Regions from separate parts of the Streptomyces sp. NPDC006487 genome, predicted to be linked through region 2. Evidence: riboswitches for the same ligand, from Rfam matches in the RefSeq annotation. Region 2 holds a riboswitch; each other region holds the start of a gene.

Region 1 (4,490 bases), on a different contig from region 2:
CGTAGCCGCCGTGGAGTTGGAGCGCGCGGTCGGCGACCGCGTATCCGGTGTCGGTGGCGAACCGCTTGGCCATCGCGCACAGCCGCGGGGCCAGCGGATCGCCCGTGTCCAGGGCCTCCGCGGCCTGCCGGAGCAGGGCGCGGGCGGCGGCGAGTTCCGTGGCCATGTCGGCGAGCCGGAACTGGAGCGCCTGCGCGTCCAGGAGCCGGCCGCCGAAGGCCTCGCGGTCCGCGAGGTGGGAAAGGCTGCGGTCCAGGGCACTCTGCGCGCCGCCGAGGGAGCAGGCGGCGATGCCGAGGCGCCCGCCGTTGAGGCCGTTCATGGCGATGCGGAAGCCGTCGCCCTCGTCGCCGAGGCGGCGATCGGCGGGGATCCTCGCACCGTCCAGGACGACCTGGCGTGTGGGCTGCGCGTTCCAGCCCATCTTCGCCTCGTTGGGGCCGAACGAGACGCCGGGGTCCTCGCGTTCGACGACGAAGGCCGAGATGCCGCCCGGGCCGGCCCCGCCCGTCCGCGCCATGACCACGTAGACGCCCGCGGCTCCGGCGCCGGAGACGAACTGCTTGACGCCGGTCAGGACGTAGTGGTCGCCGTCCCGCTCGGCGCGGGTGCGCAGGGCGGCGGCGTCGGAGCCGGCGCCCGGCTCGGTCAGGCAGTAGCTGCCCAGGGTGGCCGCCGAGCAGAGCCCGGGAAGCCAGCGCTCTCGCTGGACCTGGCTCCCGTAGCGGTCGACCATCCAGGCGACCATGTTGTGGATGGACAGGTACCCGGCGATGGACGGGCAGCCGGTGGCGAGGGTCTCGAAGACGAGGACCCCGTCACTCCGGCAGAGCCCCGAACCGCCGTACTCCTCACGGACGTAGACCCCGCCGAGCCCCAGCCCGGCGGCCCTGCGCAGGACGTCGACGGGGAAGTGCTTGGTCCGGTCCCACAGGACGGCGTGGGGAGCGAGCTGCTCCTGGGCGAAGTCGAGGGTGACCTCGGCGAGGGCGAGCTGGTCCTCGGTCAGGGTGGCCACTGTGCTCATCCCGTCGTCGGAATGGTGAAGTTCGCGCCCTCCTTGGCCCCGGAGGGCCAGCGCGAGGTGACGGTCTTGGTGCGGGTGTAGAAGCGGATGGAGTCGGGACCGTGCTGGTTCAGGTCGCCGAAGCCGGACCGCTTCCAGCCGCCGAAGGTGTGGTAGGCGACGGGGATGGGGATGGGCACGTTGACGCCGACCATGCCGACGCCCACCCGGCGGGTGAAGTCGCGGGCGGTGTCGCCGTCCCGGGTGAAGATCGCGACGCCGTTGCCGTACGGGTGCTCCGTGGGCAGGCGCAGCGCCTCCTCGTAGTCGGCGGCCCGTACGACGCTCAGCACCGGGCCGAAGATCTCCTCGCGGTAGATCCGCATCCCCGGGGTGACGCGGTCGAAGAGGCTGGGACCGGCGAAGTAGCCGTTCTCGTGCCCGGGCAGGGTGAACCCGCGCCCGTCGACGAGGAGTTCGGCACCCTCGGTTGCTCCGATGCCGACGTAGCGGTCCACCCGGTCCAGCGCGTCGCGGCTGACCAGGGGCCCGAAGTCGGCCCCGGGGTCGTCGGAGCGGCCGACGCGCAGCGTGGCCATGCGCTCCTTCAACTTCGAGACCAGTGCATCGGCAGTCTCCTCGCCGACGGGCACGGCGACGGAGACGGCCATGCAGCGCTCCCCGGCCGAGCCGTAACCGGCACCGACCAGCGCGTCGACGGCCTGGTCGAGGTCGGCGTCGGGCATCACGACCATGTGGTTCTTGGCCCCGCCGAAGCACTGGGCGCGCTTGCCGTGAGCGGCGGCGGTGGCATAGACGTACGCGGCGATCGGGGTCGATCCGACGAAGCCGAGGGCCTGGACGCGAGGGTCTTCGAGGAGGGTGTCGACGGCTTCCTTGCCGCCGTTGACGACATTGAGCACGCCGGCCGGCAGGCCTGCCTCCAGGAAGAGTTCGGCCAGCCGCAGCGGTACGGACGGGTCGCGCTCGGAGGGCTTCAGGATGAAGGAGTTTCCGCAGGCCAGGGCGGGGGCGGCCTGCCAGAGGGGGATCATGGCGGGGAAGTTGAAGGGGGTGATCCCGGCGGCGACGCCCAGGGGCGAGCGCAGCGAGTGCACGTCGATGCCCGTGCTCGCGTTGTCGGTGAACTCTCCCTTGAGCAGGTGCGGGATCCCGGCGGCGAACTCGACCACCTCCAGGCCGCGTTGCAGATCACCGTGGGCGTCGGCGACGGTCTTGCCGTGTTCTGCGGACAGCAGCCGGGCGATGGAATCCCGCTCGTCCTCCACCAGCTGCAGGAAGCGCAGCAGGACACGGGCCCGGCGTTGCGGGTTCCACTGTGCCCAATCCTGCTGAGCCTCCCGGGCGTTGGCGATGGCGGCCTCGGTGTCGGCGCGCCCGGCGAGCGGGACGCGGGCCTGCACCGTACCGGTGTTGGGGTCGTGCACGTCGGCGAAGAGGCCGGATGTCCCGGTGGTGTGCTTTCCGCCGATGAAATGGGTGAGCTCGCGGACCATGGATGCCTGCTCTCGTCAGGTTGGATCCGGGGATGGCACGACGGGGCCGCGGACGGACCCGGTGAGGGTGCGCCGCGAGGAACGTCGTGGGACTACGAGCGCGCCGAAATGGTGTGCGCGTGCTCCGCCGGATCACCAGGGTCGTGGGTACAAACCGGTGCCATGCGTGTCTGCTCCATCCTCGTGGACAACACGGAACATCCGCGGCCGGTATCCTGACTCCCGGATCCCCGCGTGCCGCCCGCCTTCCCGACAGACCTCGTCAGTGGCGTGTGGATGGCAGCACACTCCCCGGTCACAGTGGCGGGACCGTGCCGGTTTCTCACCGGCTTCCCTGCACCGCGGACCTTATGGGCACGAACATATAGTTGGACGTCCTAGTAAGTCCAGACCGTCGCCCGCGCGCCTACAGTCGGTGCATGCGCATCGTCTCCCTGCTCCCGGCGGCCACCGACATCGTGGCGGAACTCGGACTCGCCGCCGACCTGGTCGGACGTACCCATGAGTGCGACTGGCCGCCCGAGGCGGTCGCTTCGGTACCCGTGGTCACCCGGGCCGAGTTCGCCGCCGAGGACCTCGGCAGCCGGGAGATCTCCGAGGCCGTGGGTGGCGCCGCCCACTCCGGTTCCTCGCTCTACACCCTGGACACGGCAGCGCTCGCCGCTCTCGTGCCGGACCTCGTCCTCACCCAGGACCTGTGCGACGTCTGCGCCGTTTCCTATGGAGGGGTCTCGCGCGCGGTGCGCGTGCTCGACGGTGGTGCCCGCGTGCTGAGCCTGGAGCCGCGCACCCTCGATGGCGTACTCGACTGCCTGGTCACCGTGGGGGAGCTACTGGGCGTACGAGGGCGGGCGGAGCGCAGGCGGACCGAGCTGCGCGGCCGGCTCGACGAGGTGCGGTGGCTGACGGAAGGGCGGGCCAGGCCCCGGGTCGTGGCCATCGAGTGGCTCGACCCGCTGTGGCCCGCCGGGCACTGGGTGCCCGAACAGATCGCGCATGCCGGGGGCGAACCGCTGCTCGCCGTACCGGGGGAGCACACCAAACCGATGACCTGGGACGCCGTCCGCGCGGCCCGCCCGGACGTGGTGCTGGTCCTGCCCTGCGGCTTCCCGCCCGAACGCACGCTCACCGAGAGGGACTTGCTGACATCCCTCCCCGGCTGGCAGGAACTCCCGGCCGTGCGGGCCGGTGAGGTCTGGGTGCTGGACGGGCCCGCCTACTTCAACCGCCCCGGACCGAGAGTCGTACGCGGAGCCGAGGTGCTCGCCCATGTCCTGCACGGAGTGCGGGCGGGTGAACCCGTCACCGCGGCCGAGGCCCGCCGGATGCAGTGAGCGGCCGGGCCCGGGTCAGCCGCGGGCGGGGGCGGGAACGCCCTCGACGGGGTACGGGACGAAGGTGCTGCTGTTCTCGTCGACGGCCAGGGCCCGTCCCAGGGGCGGGACGGCCCGCTGCGGGCAGTCGAGGCGTTCGCACAGGCGGCAGCCCATGCCGATGGGAGTCGCGGCCGACCTGTTGCCGAGGTCCAGCCCATCCGCGTACACGAGCCGTGAGGCGTGCCGGATCTCGCAGCCGAGCCCGATGGCGAAGGTCTTGCCGGGCTCGCCCCAGCCGCCCCGGTGCCGGGTGACGGCGCGGGCCGTCCACAGGTAGCGCTGTCCGTCGGGCATGGCGGCGACCTGGACGTGGATGCGGCCGGGCGCGGCGAAGGCCTCGTACACGTTCCACAGCGGGCAGGTACCGCCCGCGCGGGAGAAGTGGAACCCGGTGGCGGACTGCCGCTTGGACATGTTCCCTGCCCGGTCGACCCGGACGAAGGAGAAGGGGACGCCGCGCAGCCTCGGGCGTTGCAGGGTGCTGAGGCGGTGGCAGACCGTTTCGTACCCGATCCCGAAGTGGTCCGTGAGCCGCTCGATGTCGTAGCGGTAGGCCTCCGCGGCGCGGTGGAAGGCGCCGTACGGGAGGAT
Region 2 (4,490 bases):
TCCTGCTCGCCAAGCACTTCGTCTCCTCCCAGGCCCCGATCCGCGAGGCACAGATCCGCGTCGAGGAGTACGCCTGGGAGCGGATCCCGGTCCCGACGCGCAAGGAGCAGCACTCGTTCGCCCTCAAGGGCACCGAGGTGCGCACCGCGCAGATCACGTACAGCGAGACCACCGGTCTCCAGGTGATCTCGGGTCTGAAGGACCTGACCGTGATGAACTCGACCAACTCCGAGTTCCACGGCTTCATCAAGGACAAGTACACGACGCTGCAGGAGGCGTACGACCGCATCCTGGCGACCAAGGTCACCGCGCGCTGGGCGCACTCGGCGCTCGCCGCCGACGACGCCGAGTACGACTGGGACCAGTCGTACAAGAAGGTCCGCAAGAACATGCTGGAAGCCTTCGCGGAGACCTACTCGTACTCCCTGCAGCAGACCCTGAACCAGATGGCCGAGCGCGTGCTCGACAACTGCCCCAAGGTCAACGAGGTGCGCCTCAACCTCCCCAACAAGCACCACTTCCTCGTCGACCTGGAGCCCTTCGGCCTCAAGAACGACAACGAGGTCTACTTCGCGGCCGACCGCATGTACGGCCTCATCGAGGGCACCGTGCACCGCGACGGCGTGCAGCCGGTGATCGCGACGAGCGACTGGATCGTGGCGTAACGCCCGCTCCGCACCTTCGGTGTTCGGCCCGGACCGCGTCGCGGGGTCCGGGCCGTTCCGCGTTCACCCCGCGTCCGGGTCCGGGGACTCCTCCGGCTGCCCCACGAGCAGGTTCCAGCGCCCGGAGCGCCCCGTCAGCGCCGTCACCGACCCCGGCCGCACGTCGAGCCGCCAGAAGGCCGCCGCTGGCAGCTCCAGGGCCCACACCACGGCCGCCCGTACGACTCCCTGCCCGGCCACCGCCCGGTGCGTCCCCGGCGCCAGCGCGCCCAGGTGTACGCCGACCCGCGCGATCAGCGCCTCCACCGACTCCCCGCCGCCCGGGGGCGCGTACGAGGTGTCGGTCATCCACCGCCGCAGCCCCTCGGGGTCCTGCCCGGCGACTTCGTCCATGCTCCGCCCGGCCCAGGCGCCGTGATCCTGTCCGCGCAGCCCCTCGTGCCCCGGGCGCGGATCCCCGTAGGGGAAGCGGTGCAGGCGCGCCGCTTCGTCGAGTGGGGGTGTCACGAGCCGGACTCGTACGATGGTGGGGTGCACCGCTTGAGTGTCCCGGGGTTTCGCATCGCGTTCAACCATCGGACATCCAATGAGCGCGGACATGACAATCAACCCGGCGAGCGTCTTCCCCTCAGGGCAAAACCCTTGTAAAGGAAGAACATTGACCATACGTTCGGCCGCCCGCGCCTCCGTACTCGTGCTGTGCACAGCACTCGCCGCGTCCGTCGCGCTCCCGGCACAAGCCTCCTCGATCAGCACCGTCCGGCCCAAGGCCGAGACCGCGCCGCTGTACGACGACGAGGCCGGCGGCGACGCCAACGCCGACGACCCGGCGATCTGGCGCAACGCCGCCGACCCGGGCCGCAGCCTGGTGATCGCGACCGCCAAGCAGGGCGGCCTGCGGGTCTACGACCTGGAGGCCCGGCAGGTGCAGTCGCTGCCCGCCCCGGCCGGACCCGGCGCCGACGACGCACCCGGCCGCTTCAACAACGTCGACCTGGTCAACGGCCTGCGTCTGGGCGGCGGGCGCGCCGATGTCGCGGTGGTCAGCGACCGGGGCAACGACCGGCTGCGGATCTACCGCATCGACCGGAACCGGCCCGGCGGCCCGCTCACCGACGTCACCGACCCGGCGGCGCGCCCGGTCTTCTCCGCCGGCCAGACCGAGATCAACGAGCAGAAGACCGCGTACGGCCTGGCCACCTGGACGGACCGCAAGACCGGCCGGTCCTACGCGGTGGTCAGCCAGCGCAACCGGACCCGGATCGCCTTGCTGGAGCTGGTCGCCACCCCCGCCGGCACGGTCGACTACCGCGAGGTGCGCACGCTCGACCTGCCGTCCTCCTTCCGCCTGCCGAACGGCGCCGCCTGGACGCCCTGTCTCGAGCCGGGCGAGCTGCCGCAGGTCGAGGGCATGGTCGTCGATCCCGCGGACGGCACCCTGTACGCGGGGCAGGAGGACGTGGGCATCTGGCGCATCGACGCGGGCCTCACCGGCACGCCGAAGCTGATCGACAAGGTGCGCGAGTACGGCGTGCCCGGCACCTACGACGAGGAGACCGAGGAGTGCACGCCCGGCGCCGATCCCGGCTACGGCGGCAAGCGCCTGAAGGCCGACGTCGAGGGCCTGACCCTGGTCACCGAAGCTGACGGGGACGGCTACCTGCTCGCCTCCAGCCAGGGCGACGACACCTTCGTCGCCTACGACCGCGAGCGCGAGGACCACAACGAGTTCGAGGGCGCCTTCCGCGTCACCGCGGCCTCCGCCACCCTCGACGGCTCCGAGGTCTGCGACGGCGCCGCCGCCCTCAACGCCCCCCTCGGTACGCGCTACCCCCGCGGCCTGCTCGTCGTCCAGGACGGCCAGGAGACCCCCGGAGACGGCGACCGCGAGGCGACCGGCTTCAAGTTCGTCGACCTGGGACAGGTGGTCGACGCCATCGACTGATGGGAAGACCGGTGAGATGGGACGGAGCCCTCCTGCAGGGACGCTGTAAGGCCGCCATAAAGAGCGGTACGGTGGCGGACGACAAGACGACGGTATGACGGAAGTCCGGTTGAGAATCCGGCACGGTCGCGCCACTGTGAAGCCTCCCGGAGGGGGAGGTAAGTCAGACCCGCCACCGTCGTCGAAAGCACCACTGACCGGGACGCGTGTTCCCTCTGGAGGCTCCTGCCATGGCCAACTCCGCCGTGCCCACGACTGCCACCCCCCTGGCCGTCGCACCCATCTCCCTCACCGCTCTGGCCCCCTGGGCGCTGTTCGCCGGTGTCCTGATGCTGGTCCTGCTCTACCTCGTCGGCGCCGAGCAGGGCGCCACCGCGATCTTCGAAGGCGACACCATCCACGAGTGGATGCACGACGGTCGCCACCTCCTCGGCTTCCCCTGCCACTGATCCACCGATCCGCAAGGGACCGAAAACTCCATGAACACCATTTCCCCCCGCGTGCTCCTCGTCCGGGGCATGCTCGCCGGCCTGCTGGCGGGCATCGCCGCGTTCCTCGTCGCGTACCTCCTGGGCGAGTCCCAGGTCGACGCGGCGATCGCCATCGAGGAAGCCGGAGCCCACGACCACGGTGACGCCGAGGCGGCCCCGGTCAGCCGGGCGCTCCAGGCCACGGCCGGCCTGGGCACCGGAACCCTGCTCTACGGCATCGCGCTCGGCGGCATCGCCGCGCTCGTCTACTGCTATGCCCTGGGCCGGATCGGCCGCTTCGGCCCCCGGGCCACGGCGCTGCTGGTGTCCGGTGGTCTGTTCGTCACCGTCTCCCTGGTGCCGTTCTTCAAGTACCCCGCCAATCCGCCGGCCGTCGGAGACCCCGAGACCACGGTCCAGCGGACCACCCTCTACGTCCTGATGCTCGCGCTCGGCCTGCTGCTCGCGGCGGCCGCGCTGATCCTGGGCCGGCGTCTCGCGCCGGGCCTGGGCAACTGGAACGCCTCGATCGTCGCCTCGCTCGCCTTCGTGGTGGCCGTCGGCATCGCCTACGCGCTGCTGCCGGGCATCAACGAGGTGCCGGAAGGCTTCCCGGCGGCGCTCGTCTGGCAGTTCCGGCTCGCCTCGCTCGCCATCCAGGCCGCGATGTGGAGCACTTTCGGCCTGGCTTTCGGATTTCTTGCCGAACGGGCCCTTGTCCCCGCCCTCGCTCCCAAGGAGGCTGTACAGCCTGCGAGTTGACGTCTTGCGTGCAGGTGACTGAAAGGCTGGTGACGGCGCGGTGACGACGGCGACCCGAGAGCTCGGGGACCACCGAAGACCCAAAGGCCGCCGGGAGGGATCGCGCCTCCCGCGCCGCCCCCACCTGCCGGGCCTGCCGAACCGGCAGCAGTGGCGGGAGATGCGGGAGTGGCGGGGCTGGACGGGCGCCGCCCCGTTCTGGCTCAACGCGGTGCTCCTGCTGCTGACCCCGTTCACCACCGTCACCCTGCTCGCGCAGGTCGGCATCATCGCGGGCCTCACCGCCATCGGCGGCCTGGCCCGCCACCTCTGGTCGGGTGACTACGGCCATGCGGCCATCCACTCCGCCGCCGTACTCATGGGTGCGGCGGCGGTGGCGGTCGTGGTGGTCTGACCGGGGGGCGGACGGAGAGCCGGGCGGAGGGTCGGGCGGGGGCTAGCCCCCCGAACGGCCTTCCCGGCTACCGGATGTAGCGCCGGAGGATGCTCAACCATCCTCGTTGCATGACCACTTACCGCAGCAAGACCGGACTCGTCGCCCTCTGCGTCACGGCCGTGGCGGCCACGCTGACCGCCACCACCGGGGCCTCGGCCACGGCTGCCTCCCGCGGCGCCGTGACGCCCGCCCCGCCCGCCCTGGCCTGGACG
Region 3 (4,490 bases), on a different contig from region 2:
AACTCGTCATCGAGGCCGTCACCGAGAACCCCGAAGCGAAGACCCGGGTCTTCGCTGCCCTCGACAAGATCGTCGAGGACCCCGGGGCGATCCTCGCCACGAACACCTCCGCCATCCCGATCATGCGGCTGGGCATGGCGACCGGCCGGGCCGACCGGGTGGTGGGCCTGCACTTCTTCAACCCCGTGCCCGTCCTGCCGCTCGTCGAAGTCGTCTCCTCCCTCCACACGTCGCCGGACACGCTCGCCTCCGTCGAGGCGTTCGCCCGCGACACGCTGGGCAAGACCACGGTCCGCTCCCGGGACCGGGCCGGCTTCGTCGTCAACGCCCTGCTCATCCCCTACCTCCTCTCGGCCGTCCGCATGGCCGAATCGGGCTTCGCCGGCGCGGCGGACGTGGACGCGGCCATGGAGATGGGCTGCGCCCACCCGATGGGTCCGCTGAAGCTGGCGGACCTGATCGGCCTGGATACGGTCACGGCGATCGCGGAGTCGCTGTACGAGGAATTCAAGGAACCGCTGTACGCCCCGCCCCCGTTGCTCCGGCGGATGGTGCAGGCGGGGCTGCTGGGACGCAAGAGCGGCCGCGGGTTCCACACGTACGGCCGGGTCTGAGGGGCCCGGCAGACCTCCGGCCATGAGGGTGCGCCGGAGGCGCCCAGAGGCGGTGGGGGTGTGGCGAGTGGTGTCGCCGCACCCCCACCGCGCGCCAAGACGGGCAGCGCGACCGCAGGGCTGTCGTACCCGCTAGAAGGAGGTCCAGGTGTAGGCGACCTGGTCGCCTGCCTTCAGCTTGAACTGGCAGCCGCCGACCGGGGTCGGGGTGCCGTTGACGGAGATGCTCCAGTAGGCGACGCCGCCACCGCTGACGTTCTTGATCGTGTCGACGGAGAAGTCGTCGAACGAGGCGTACCAAGTGCCGTCCCAGCTGAAGTGCTTCTTCTTCGCGGCGTCGTCCAGGGCGGCCGTCGGCGTGGGCACGGCGCTCGGGTTGGCGGCGCCGTTCGTGCCGTCGCACTTGTGCGTCCCGCCGGTGACGGTGGTGACGTCGTGCCCCTTGGTCCTTATCTTCCCCTTGAACAGAAGGCCGTTGGGGCCCTGCACCGTGAGGCCGACCTTGACCGGGGCGTTCGTGTTCGGTGCCGGCTTGGCGTGGGCGGCGGCGGGCGCTGTGGCGAGCGCGAGTCCCAGGGCGGCCGTCGTGACGAGGGCGCGACGGACGAGGTTCGGGCGCATGGGTTGCCTTTCGGGCAGGGCGGGCGCAGCCGGGCCCTTCCGCTGCGGCATCGCCCGGCAGCGCCGGTCCCCGATGCGGCGGGAGCAGGCTGTGGCGAGTCGGCGACTCAAGGCTCCGCGCTGCAGTCCGTGACAGTGGGAGGCGGTACGAGCCGCACGGCGGGCTATCCGACTCGGGGCGCGCAGGCGCTCCACACGGTTGCAGGTCAGCGCCGGATTCACACCGGCTTCCCCCTGGCCACACGGCGATTCAGTTGTCACCCGGTCCGACCGGGCACACGAATCGTACGGTCGTAACAACGTGGTGACCAGGGGCGGCTTTCCGGCGTGACCGCTCGACTCGCCGTCCCCGGTTTCACGTCCGGCCAGGACCGGCGTGTCTCATCCCACTGTCCGACACCTGGACAACAGGGTTCGTCCTCGGGTGCGGCAGCCTAGTGTGGGCCTCGCAGCTGGTTCGCTCCCGTCCGCCAGGCGGGATGCGTCGTAAGAGGGAACCCGGTGAGAATCCGGGACTGCCCCGCAGCGGTGAGTGGGAACGACCGCCGTCATACGCACTGGGACCGGAACCGGTCCTGGGAAGCGACGGCCAGTAGGTGCGGGCCTTCGTGGTCCGCGTGCCCGCGAGTCCGAAGACCTGCCCGTTGCCCGTACGCGGACGATTCCGTGTGCGGAGATCCCGGTGACCTCGTGGGCGGGTCGGCGTACACATCGAGCGGCACGAGCGGTCCTTCCGCTGCGCGAGCCGTTCGTCGTGGCGTTCCTTCGCGTCCGCGTCCCGTTGCCGGGGCGTTCCTGGACACATCTCGCGAAGGAGAGTTCCGTGACAGCGAAGCCCGCAGCCGCGGCCGCACGAGCCACCGTGTACGGCTACCCCCGTCAGGGGCAGAACCGTGAACTGAAGAAGGCCATCGAGGGCTTCTGGAAGGGCCGCGTCACCGCTGACGCCCTCCGGGCGACCGCGGCCGAACTGCGCCGCACGAACTGGCGGCAGCTGGCGGAGGCCGGCGTCCACGAGGTACCCACCGGTGACTTCTCGTACTACGACCACGTACTGGACACCAGCGTCATGCTCGGCGCCGTCCCCGAGCGGCACCGGGAGGCCGTCGCCACCGACCCGTTCGGCGGGTACTTCGCGATGGCTCGCGGTACGCAGGACGTGGCCCCGCTGGAGATGACCAAGTGGTTCGACACCAACTACCACTACCTGGTCCCGGAACTCGGCCCGGACACCGTCTTCACCGCGGACCCTTCCCAGCAGGTCGCCGAAGTGAAGGAAGCCCTCGCACTCGGCCTCGACGCCCGCCCCGTGCTCGTCGGCCCGATCACCTATCTCCTGCTGGCCAAGCCCGCCCCGGGCGTGGCGGCCGACTTCCAGCCGCTGACCCTCCTGGACCGGATCCTCCCCGTCTACGCCGAGGTCCTCGCCGCCCTCAAGGCCGCCGGGGCCGAGTGGGTCCAACTCGACGAGCCGGCCCTGGTACAGGACCGGACCCCGGCGGACCTGAACGCCGTGGCTCGGGCCTACCGCGACCTCGGCGCCCTGACCGACCGGTCCAAGCTGCTCGTCGCCTCGTACTTCGGCCGGCTCGGCGAAGCCCTCCAGGTCCTCGCCGCTTCTCCGGTCGAAGGCCTGGCCCTCGACTTCACGGAGGCCGGCAGCGCCAATCTGAAGGACCTCGGGGCGGTCGGAGGCCTGCCCGGCAAGCGCCTGGTGGCCGGCGTCGTCAACGGCCGCAACATCTGGATCAACGACTACCAGAAGTCGCTCACCACGCTGGGTACGCTCCTCGGCCTCGCCGACCGGGTGGACGTCGCCGCCTCCTGCTCCCTGCTGCACGTCCCGATCGACGTCGCTGCCGAGCGGGACATCGACCCGCAGGTCCGCCGCTGGCTCGCCTTCGCCCGCCAGAAGGCCGCCGAGATCTCCGTCCTGGCCCGAGGGCTGGCCCAGGGCACGGACTCCATCGCACCCGAACTCGCCGCCAACCGGGCCGACCTGGCCTCCCGAGCCGGCTCCGCGCTCACCCACGACCCGGCCGTCCGCACCCGCACCGCCGCGATCACCGGCACGGACGGCCGCCGTGCCCAGCCCTACCCGGAGCGCGCCGCCGCCCAGCGGGCGCACCTGGGCCTGCCGCTGCTGCCGACCACCACGATCGGGTCCTTCCCGCAGACCGACGAACTGCGGGTCGCCCGCGCCGACCTGCGGGCCGGCAGGATCGACGTGGCCGGCTACGAGCAGCGGATCAAAGAGGAGATCGGCGAGGTGATCTCCTTCCAGGAGAAGACCGGCATCGACGTCCTGGTACACGGCGAACCCGAGCGCAACGACATGGTCCAGTACTTCGCGGAGCAGCTGACCGGCTACCTCGCGACGCGGCACGGCTGGGTCCAGTCGTACGGCACCCGCTACGTGCGCCCGCCGATCCTCGCCGGTGACATCTCCCGCCCCGAGCCGATGACCGTCCGCTGGACCTCGTACGCCCAGTCCCTGACCTCCAAGCCGGTCAAGGGGATGCTGACCGGGCCGGTCACCATGCTCGCCTGGTCCTTCGTACGCGACGACCAGCCCCTCGGCAATACCGCCCGTCAGGTGGCCCTGGCCCTGCGCGACGAGGTCAACGACCTCGAAGCGGCGGGCACTTCGGTGATCCAGGTCGACGAACCGGCCCTGCGCGAGACGCTCCCGCTGCGCAGCGACGACCATGCGGACTACCTGGCCTGGGCCACCGAGTCCTTCCGGCTCACCGTCTCAGGGGTCCGGCCGGACACGCAGATCCACACCCACATGTGCTACGCGGAGTTCGGCGACATCGTCCGGGCCATCGACGACCTCGACGCCGACGTCATCAGCCTGGAGGCCGCCCGCTCCCACATGCAGGTCGCGCGCGAACTCGCCGCCCACGACTACCCGCGCGAGGCGGGCCCCGGCATCTGGGACATCCATTCGCCGCGCATCCCCTCCACACGCGAAGCGGCGTCCCTGCTCCGCCGGGGCCTGGCAGCCATCCCGGCCGAGCGGCTCTGGGTCAACCCCGACTGCGGTCTGAAGACCCGCGGTTGGACCGAAACCCGCGCCTCCCTGGAGAACCTCGTCGCCGCCGCCCGCGAGGTCCGCGCGGACCTGTCCGCCCATACCTCCTGACACCGCCCGCTCCCCGGCCGACGGCCATCGAGGCCGTCGGTCCGGGAGCGCGCATCAGAGACGGCTCCGAACGCCTCCTAGTGCCAAGGGAGTCGGGACCTGTGGAA
Region 4 (4,490 bases), on a different contig from region 2:
CGCGTACCGCACCGAACGGCCGTACGAGATCTCCCTCGACTTCGAGGGTGCCGGGATGCACCTCGCGCGCTGGGTCTTCTCCCGGGAACTGCTGCTCGACGGCCAGGTCTGCGCCACCGGCGAGGGCGACATACAGGTGTGGCCGCGCTGGAAGGGCACCGAGCCGCGGGTCTTCCTCGCCTTCAGCAACGGCGAGCAGTCGTGCGTGGTGTCCGCGCGGGCCAAGGACGTACGGGAGCTGTGCCGCCGGATGACCGAGCTGGTGCCGCGCGGCCAGGAGCACCGGTACTACGACCTCGACGCCGAGCTGAACGCCCTCCTGCCCAGCTGAACCGGGTGAACGCGATCAACCGGGTGAGTCCGGCGAACGCGCCGAACCCGGTGCAACCACGACCGCAGCGGGCGCGTCTTCACGGGTGACACCGTTCCCCGTCTCTCGGAATCGAGGGGACGCAATGAACCGTCCACGCCGCCGGCAGGCCACCGCACTGGGGTTGGGCGCACTGCTCTGCGCCATGCTCGCCTTCGCCGCACCGGCCTCCGCCGCAGCCACGACCGCCGCCACCACTACCGCCACCACGATCACTCCGCTCGTCGTCAATGCCCGCTGGGGCGGGCACTGCACGTACGACCGCGTGGTCATCGACCTGCAGGGATACGTACCCGAGGTCACCGTCACCCGCGTCCCGTCGCTGATCTACGACGGATCCGGCAAGCCCGTCCCGCTGGCCGGGCGGTACTTCCTGGAGATCCGCCTGCACCCCGCCGCCGGACACGACGACGCGGGCCGCAACGTCTACCGCGGGCCCAAGCTCCTCAAGATCTACCTGCCCAAGCTGAAGGGCATCGCCCTGACCGGCGACTACGAGGGGTACGTCACCTTCGGCGCCGCCTTCGACACCAAGCCCGCCTACACCACGTCCAAGCTGCACGCCCCGGAGCGCTTCGTCCTGGACGTCGCGCACCCGAACGTCTGCTGAGCACGCCGGCGCGAGGCGGGAGGCGGGGGCCGGGGGGGCGGGGACCTACCGGTGCTCGGGGTTCGGGAAGTCGAAGCGGCAGCCCGCGTCCCACAGGGAGCGCTGGTTGCCGTGCGCCGGCATCCCGCCGGACCGCTTGAGCAGAGCGGCCAGGTGCATGAGGTTCCAGCTCATGAAGGCCGTGTTCCGGTTGGTGAAGTCGTTCTCGGGCCCGCCGGATCCGGGGTCCAGGTACGAGGGCCCGGGTCCGGCTTCGCCGATCCATCCGGCGTCGGCCTGCGGGGGGATCGCGTAGCCGAGGTGCTGGAGGCTGTAGAGGATGTTCATGGCGCAGTGCTTGACGCCGTCCTCGTTCCCGGTGATCAGCGCGCCGCCCACGCGCCCGTAATAGGCGTACTGGCCCTGCTCGTTCAGGATCGAGGAGCAGGCGTAGAGCCGCTCGATGACCTGCTTCATCACCGAGCTGTTGTCGCCGAGCCAGATCGGGCCGCACAGCACGAGGATGTCGGCGTCCATGATCTGGCTGTAGAGCACCGGCCACTGATCGCTCTCCCAGCCGTGGTCGGTCATATCGGGCCAGACACCGGTGGCGATGTCGTGGTCGACGGCCCGGATGAGCGAGGTCCGGACCCCGGCCGCCTCCATCACCGCGCGGCTCTTGCCGATCAGGCCCTCGGTGTTGCTGGGCTCGGGCGATCGCTTGAGCGTGCAGTTGACGTAGACGGCGGTGAGGTCGGAGTAGTCGAAGGGGTGCGCGGTGTCGGTAGCCACCCGTCCAGCCTCTCCGGAGCCCGGCGCGGCCGCCACCGGGCCGCGCCCGTCCGGGCGACCGGCGCAGGCGATGAGGAGCTCGCGGCCGGGGCGCCCCTTCCCGGCTCCGGCGGCCGCGGATCCATGGAACTCCGTTTCCACGTGGGGCCATTGAGGCAAACGCCGGCGCGGCGGACACGCGGCGTGACGCACAAGCGGAATCCGGCCACCGCCCGGCGCGATTGGGGCGGGTTGTTACCGGTCCGTGCGGCCGACTAGGGTCAGCGGGCCTTGGTGTTCGGGAAACCGGTGGGAAACCGGTGCGGCCCTCGCCACTGTGATCGGGAAGTCCGGCTCCACTCCTGCGGGAAAGCCACTGGGCTGCGCGGGAGGTTCCGCGCTGCCCGGGAAGGCGGAGCATGGACGTCAACCCGTGAGCCAGGAGACCGGCCGGGGCGCGTTGTCCATCCACGAGGTGCTGGAGAGGTCTCCCCACTCATGCATATAGCCGAGGGGTTCCTGCCCCCTTTGCACGCGGTCGCCTGGGGCGCCGCGTCCGCCCCCTTCGTCGTCCACGGCGTCCGCTCGCTCACCCGCGAGGTGAAGGCCAACCCGGAGAGCACGCTGCTGCTCGGCGCTTCCGGAGCGTTCACTTTCGTCCTTTCCGCCCTGAAGATCCCTTCGGTGACGGGCAGTTGCTCGCACCCCACGGGCACCGGGCTCGGGGCGATCCTGTTCCGGCCGCCGATCATGGCGGTGCTCGGCACGATCACCCTGCTGTTCCAGGCCCTGCTGCTGGCGCACGGCGGGCTCACGACCCTCGGCGCCAACGTCTTCTCGATGGCCATCGCCGGCCCGTGGGCGGGCTACGCCGTCTACCGGCTGATGCGGAGGTCGGGCCTCCCGCTGATGGTCACCGTGTTCTTCGGCGCCTTCTTCGCCGACCTGGTCACCTACTGCGTCACCAGCGTGCAGCTCGCCATGGCCTTCCCGGACCCGGCCTCCGGTTTCCCGGGCTCGCTAGCGAAGTTCGGGGGGATCTTCGCGGTCACCCAGATACCGCTGGCCGTGAGCGAGGGCCTGCTGACCGTCCTGGTGATGCGGCTGCTGATGGCGTCGAGCAAGTCGGACCTGGTCCGGCTGGGCGTCGCGAAGCTGACCTCCGCCCGTACCGAAGAGAAGGCGGCGGCCTGATGAGCGGGATGTCCAAGAACGCGAAGATCAACACCCTGCTGCTGCTCCTGGTGGCGGCGCTGGCCGTCCTGCCGCTCGCCCTGGGGCTGGGCGAGGGCAAGGAGGAGCCCTTCACCGGCGCCGACGCGCAGGCCGAGGTGGCGATCACCGAGCTGAAGCCGGATTACGAGCCCTGGTTCTCCCCTCTGTACGAACCCCCCTCGGGCGAGATCGAGTCCGCGCTGTTCGCCTTGCAGGCGGCGCTGGGCGCGGGCGTGCTCGCCTACTACTTCGGTGTCCGCAAGGGCCGCCGCCAGGGAGCGGCCGCCGCCGCTGCCGCCACCGCCCCGGAGGCGTAGGCGGTGCTGCCGATCGACGTGGCCGCGCACGGCAGTCGCTGGCGCGGCCGGCACCCGCTGGAGAAGGCCCTGCTCGGGATCGGGCTGACGGTCACCGCCGTGTGCCTGCCGCCCTGGCCGGGCGGGCCGCTGGTGGCCGCCGCCACCCTCGCCGTGCTGCTCGGCCCGGCCGGAGTGGCCGGCCGGCAGCTCTGGCGGGCCTTCCGGCTCCCGCTCGGCTTCTGCTTCACCGGGGCGCTGCCGCTGCTGTTCGCCGTCGGCGGCCCGGCGGGGCCGGTCTCCCTGGCCCCCGACGGTCCCCGGCTCGCCGCCGAACTGCTGCTGCGCACCTCGGCGGCCTCGCTCGGACTGCTGCTGTTCGCCTTCACCACCCCGGTCTCCGACGTACTGCCCCGGCTGGTCCGGGCCGGTGTGCCGGCCCCGGTGGTGGACGTGGCCCTGGTCATGTACCGGATCGGCTTCCTGCTGCTGGATTCCATGACCCAGGTCCGCCGGGCCCAGGCGGCCCGACTCGGGCACACCGGCCGGGCGGCGGTGTGGCGCTCCCTGGCCGGGCTCGCCGCCACCTCCTTCGTACGGGCCTTCGACCGCGCGGCCAAGCTCCAGGCGGGGCTGGCCGGACGCGGCTACGACGGGGCGCTGCGGGTCCTCGTACCGGAGGCGGCCCTGTCGTGGCGCTTCCTGACGGCCACCGCCGGCCTGCTGGCGGCCCTGATCACCCTGACCCTCACCCTGAAGGGGCTCCGCCCGTGAACCCGTCGCTGCCCCCCTCCCCCCGCCCGGTGGTGGAACTGTCCGGCGCCGGCTACGCCTACGAGGACGGCCCGGCGGTCCTGACCGGCGTCGACTTCGTCATCGCGCCGGGCCGGGCGCTGGCCCTGCTGGGCCGCAACGGCAGCGGCAAGACCACGCTGATGCGGCTGCTGAGCGGCGGCCTGCGGCCCGGCGCGGGATCGCTGCGGCTGGACGGCACGGAGGTCTCGTACGACCGGGCGGGCCTGACCCGGCTGCGCACGTCCGTCCAGCTGGTGGTGCAGGACCCCGACGACCAGCTGTTCGCGGCTTCGGTGGAACAGGACGTGTCCTTCGGCCCCATGAACCAGGGGCTCCCCGCTCCGGAGGTCCGCGCCCGCGTGGACTCGGCCCTCGCCGCGCTGGACATCACGCACCTCCGGGACCGCCCCACCCACCTGCTCTCCTACGGGCAGCGCAAGCGCGCGGCGATCGC

The links. A riboswitch is a leader RNA that binds a small molecule or an ion and turns the genes downstream of it on or off. The one in region 2 is predicted to bind cobalamin.
Region 1: linked by a shared signal. The riboswitch ahead of ACFYM0_RS11085 (CoA-acylating methylmalonate-semialdehyde dehydrogenase) and the one ahead of ACFYM0_RS24520 (CbtB-domain containing protein) in region 2 are both predicted to bind cobalamin.
Region 3: linked by a shared signal. The riboswitch ahead of metE (5-methyltetrahydropteroyltriglutamate--homocysteine S-methyltransferase) and the one ahead of ACFYM0_RS24520 (CbtB-domain containing protein) in region 2 are both predicted to bind cobalamin.
Region 4: linked by a shared signal. The riboswitch ahead of ACFYM0_RS31130 (energy-coupling factor ABC transporter permease) and the one ahead of ACFYM0_RS24520 (CbtB-domain containing protein) in region 2 are both predicted to bind cobalamin.

Annotation. Positions count from the first base shown of each region.
Region 1 covers NZ_JBIAHN010000005.1:388,918-393,407, reverse strand. The annotation lists gene ACFYM0_RS11090 (acyl-CoA dehydrogenase family protein) at 1-1,027, opposite strand, end outside; gene ACFYM0_RS11085 (CoA-acylating methylmalonate-semialdehyde dehydrogenase) at 1,024-2,523, opposite strand; cobalamin riboswitch at 2,711-2,889, opposite strand; gene ACFYM0_RS11080 (cobalamin-binding protein) at 2,943-3,857, shown strand; gene ACFYM0_RS11075 (short-chain fatty acyl-CoA regulator family protein) at 3,873-4,490, opposite strand, start outside.
Region 2 covers NZ_JBIAHN010000013.1:299,304-303,793, reverse strand. The annotation lists gene pucL (factor-independent urate hydroxylase) at 1-665, shown strand, start outside; gene ACFYM0_RS24530 (histidine phosphatase family protein) at 729-1,202, opposite strand; gene ACFYM0_RS24525 (phytase) at 1,324-2,610, shown strand; cobalamin riboswitch at 2,666-2,802, shown strand; gene ACFYM0_RS24520 (CbtB-domain containing protein) at 2,841-3,059, shown strand; gene ACFYM0_RS24515 (CbtA family protein) at 3,090-3,842, shown strand; gene ACFYM0_RS24510 (hypothetical protein) at 3,883-4,236, shown strand; gene ACFYM0_RS24505 (alpha/beta hydrolase) at 4,347-4,490, shown strand, end outside.
Region 3 covers NZ_JBIAHN010000005.1:379,979-384,468, reverse strand. The annotation lists gene ACFYM0_RS11060 (3-hydroxybutyryl-CoA dehydrogenase) at 1-614, shown strand, start outside; gene ACFYM0_RS11055 (DUF4430 domain-containing protein) at 747-1,235, opposite strand; cobalamin riboswitch at 1,376-1,525, opposite strand; cobalamin riboswitch at 1,672-1,895, shown strand; gene metE (5-methyltetrahydropteroyltriglutamate--homocysteine S-methyltransferase) at 2,059-4,383, shown strand; gene ACFYM0_RS11045 (hypothetical protein) at 4,485-4,490, shown strand, end outside.
Region 4 covers NZ_JBIAHN010000019.1:200,722-205,211, reverse strand. The annotation lists gene ACFYM0_RS31145 (SsgA family sporulation/cell division regulator) at 1-331, shown strand, start outside; gene ACFYM0_RS31140 (hypothetical protein) at 456-980, shown strand; gene ACFYM0_RS31135 (flavodoxin family protein) at 1,026-1,751, opposite strand; cobalamin riboswitch at 2,006-2,200, shown strand; gene ACFYM0_RS31130 (energy-coupling factor ABC transporter permease) at 2,229-2,924, shown strand; gene ACFYM0_RS31125 (energy-coupling factor ABC transporter substrate-binding protein) at 2,924-3,262, shown strand; gene cbiQ (cobalt ECF transporter T component CbiQ) at 3,266-4,015, shown strand; gene ACFYM0_RS31115 (energy-coupling factor ABC transporter ATP-binding protein) at 4,012-4,490, shown strand, end outside.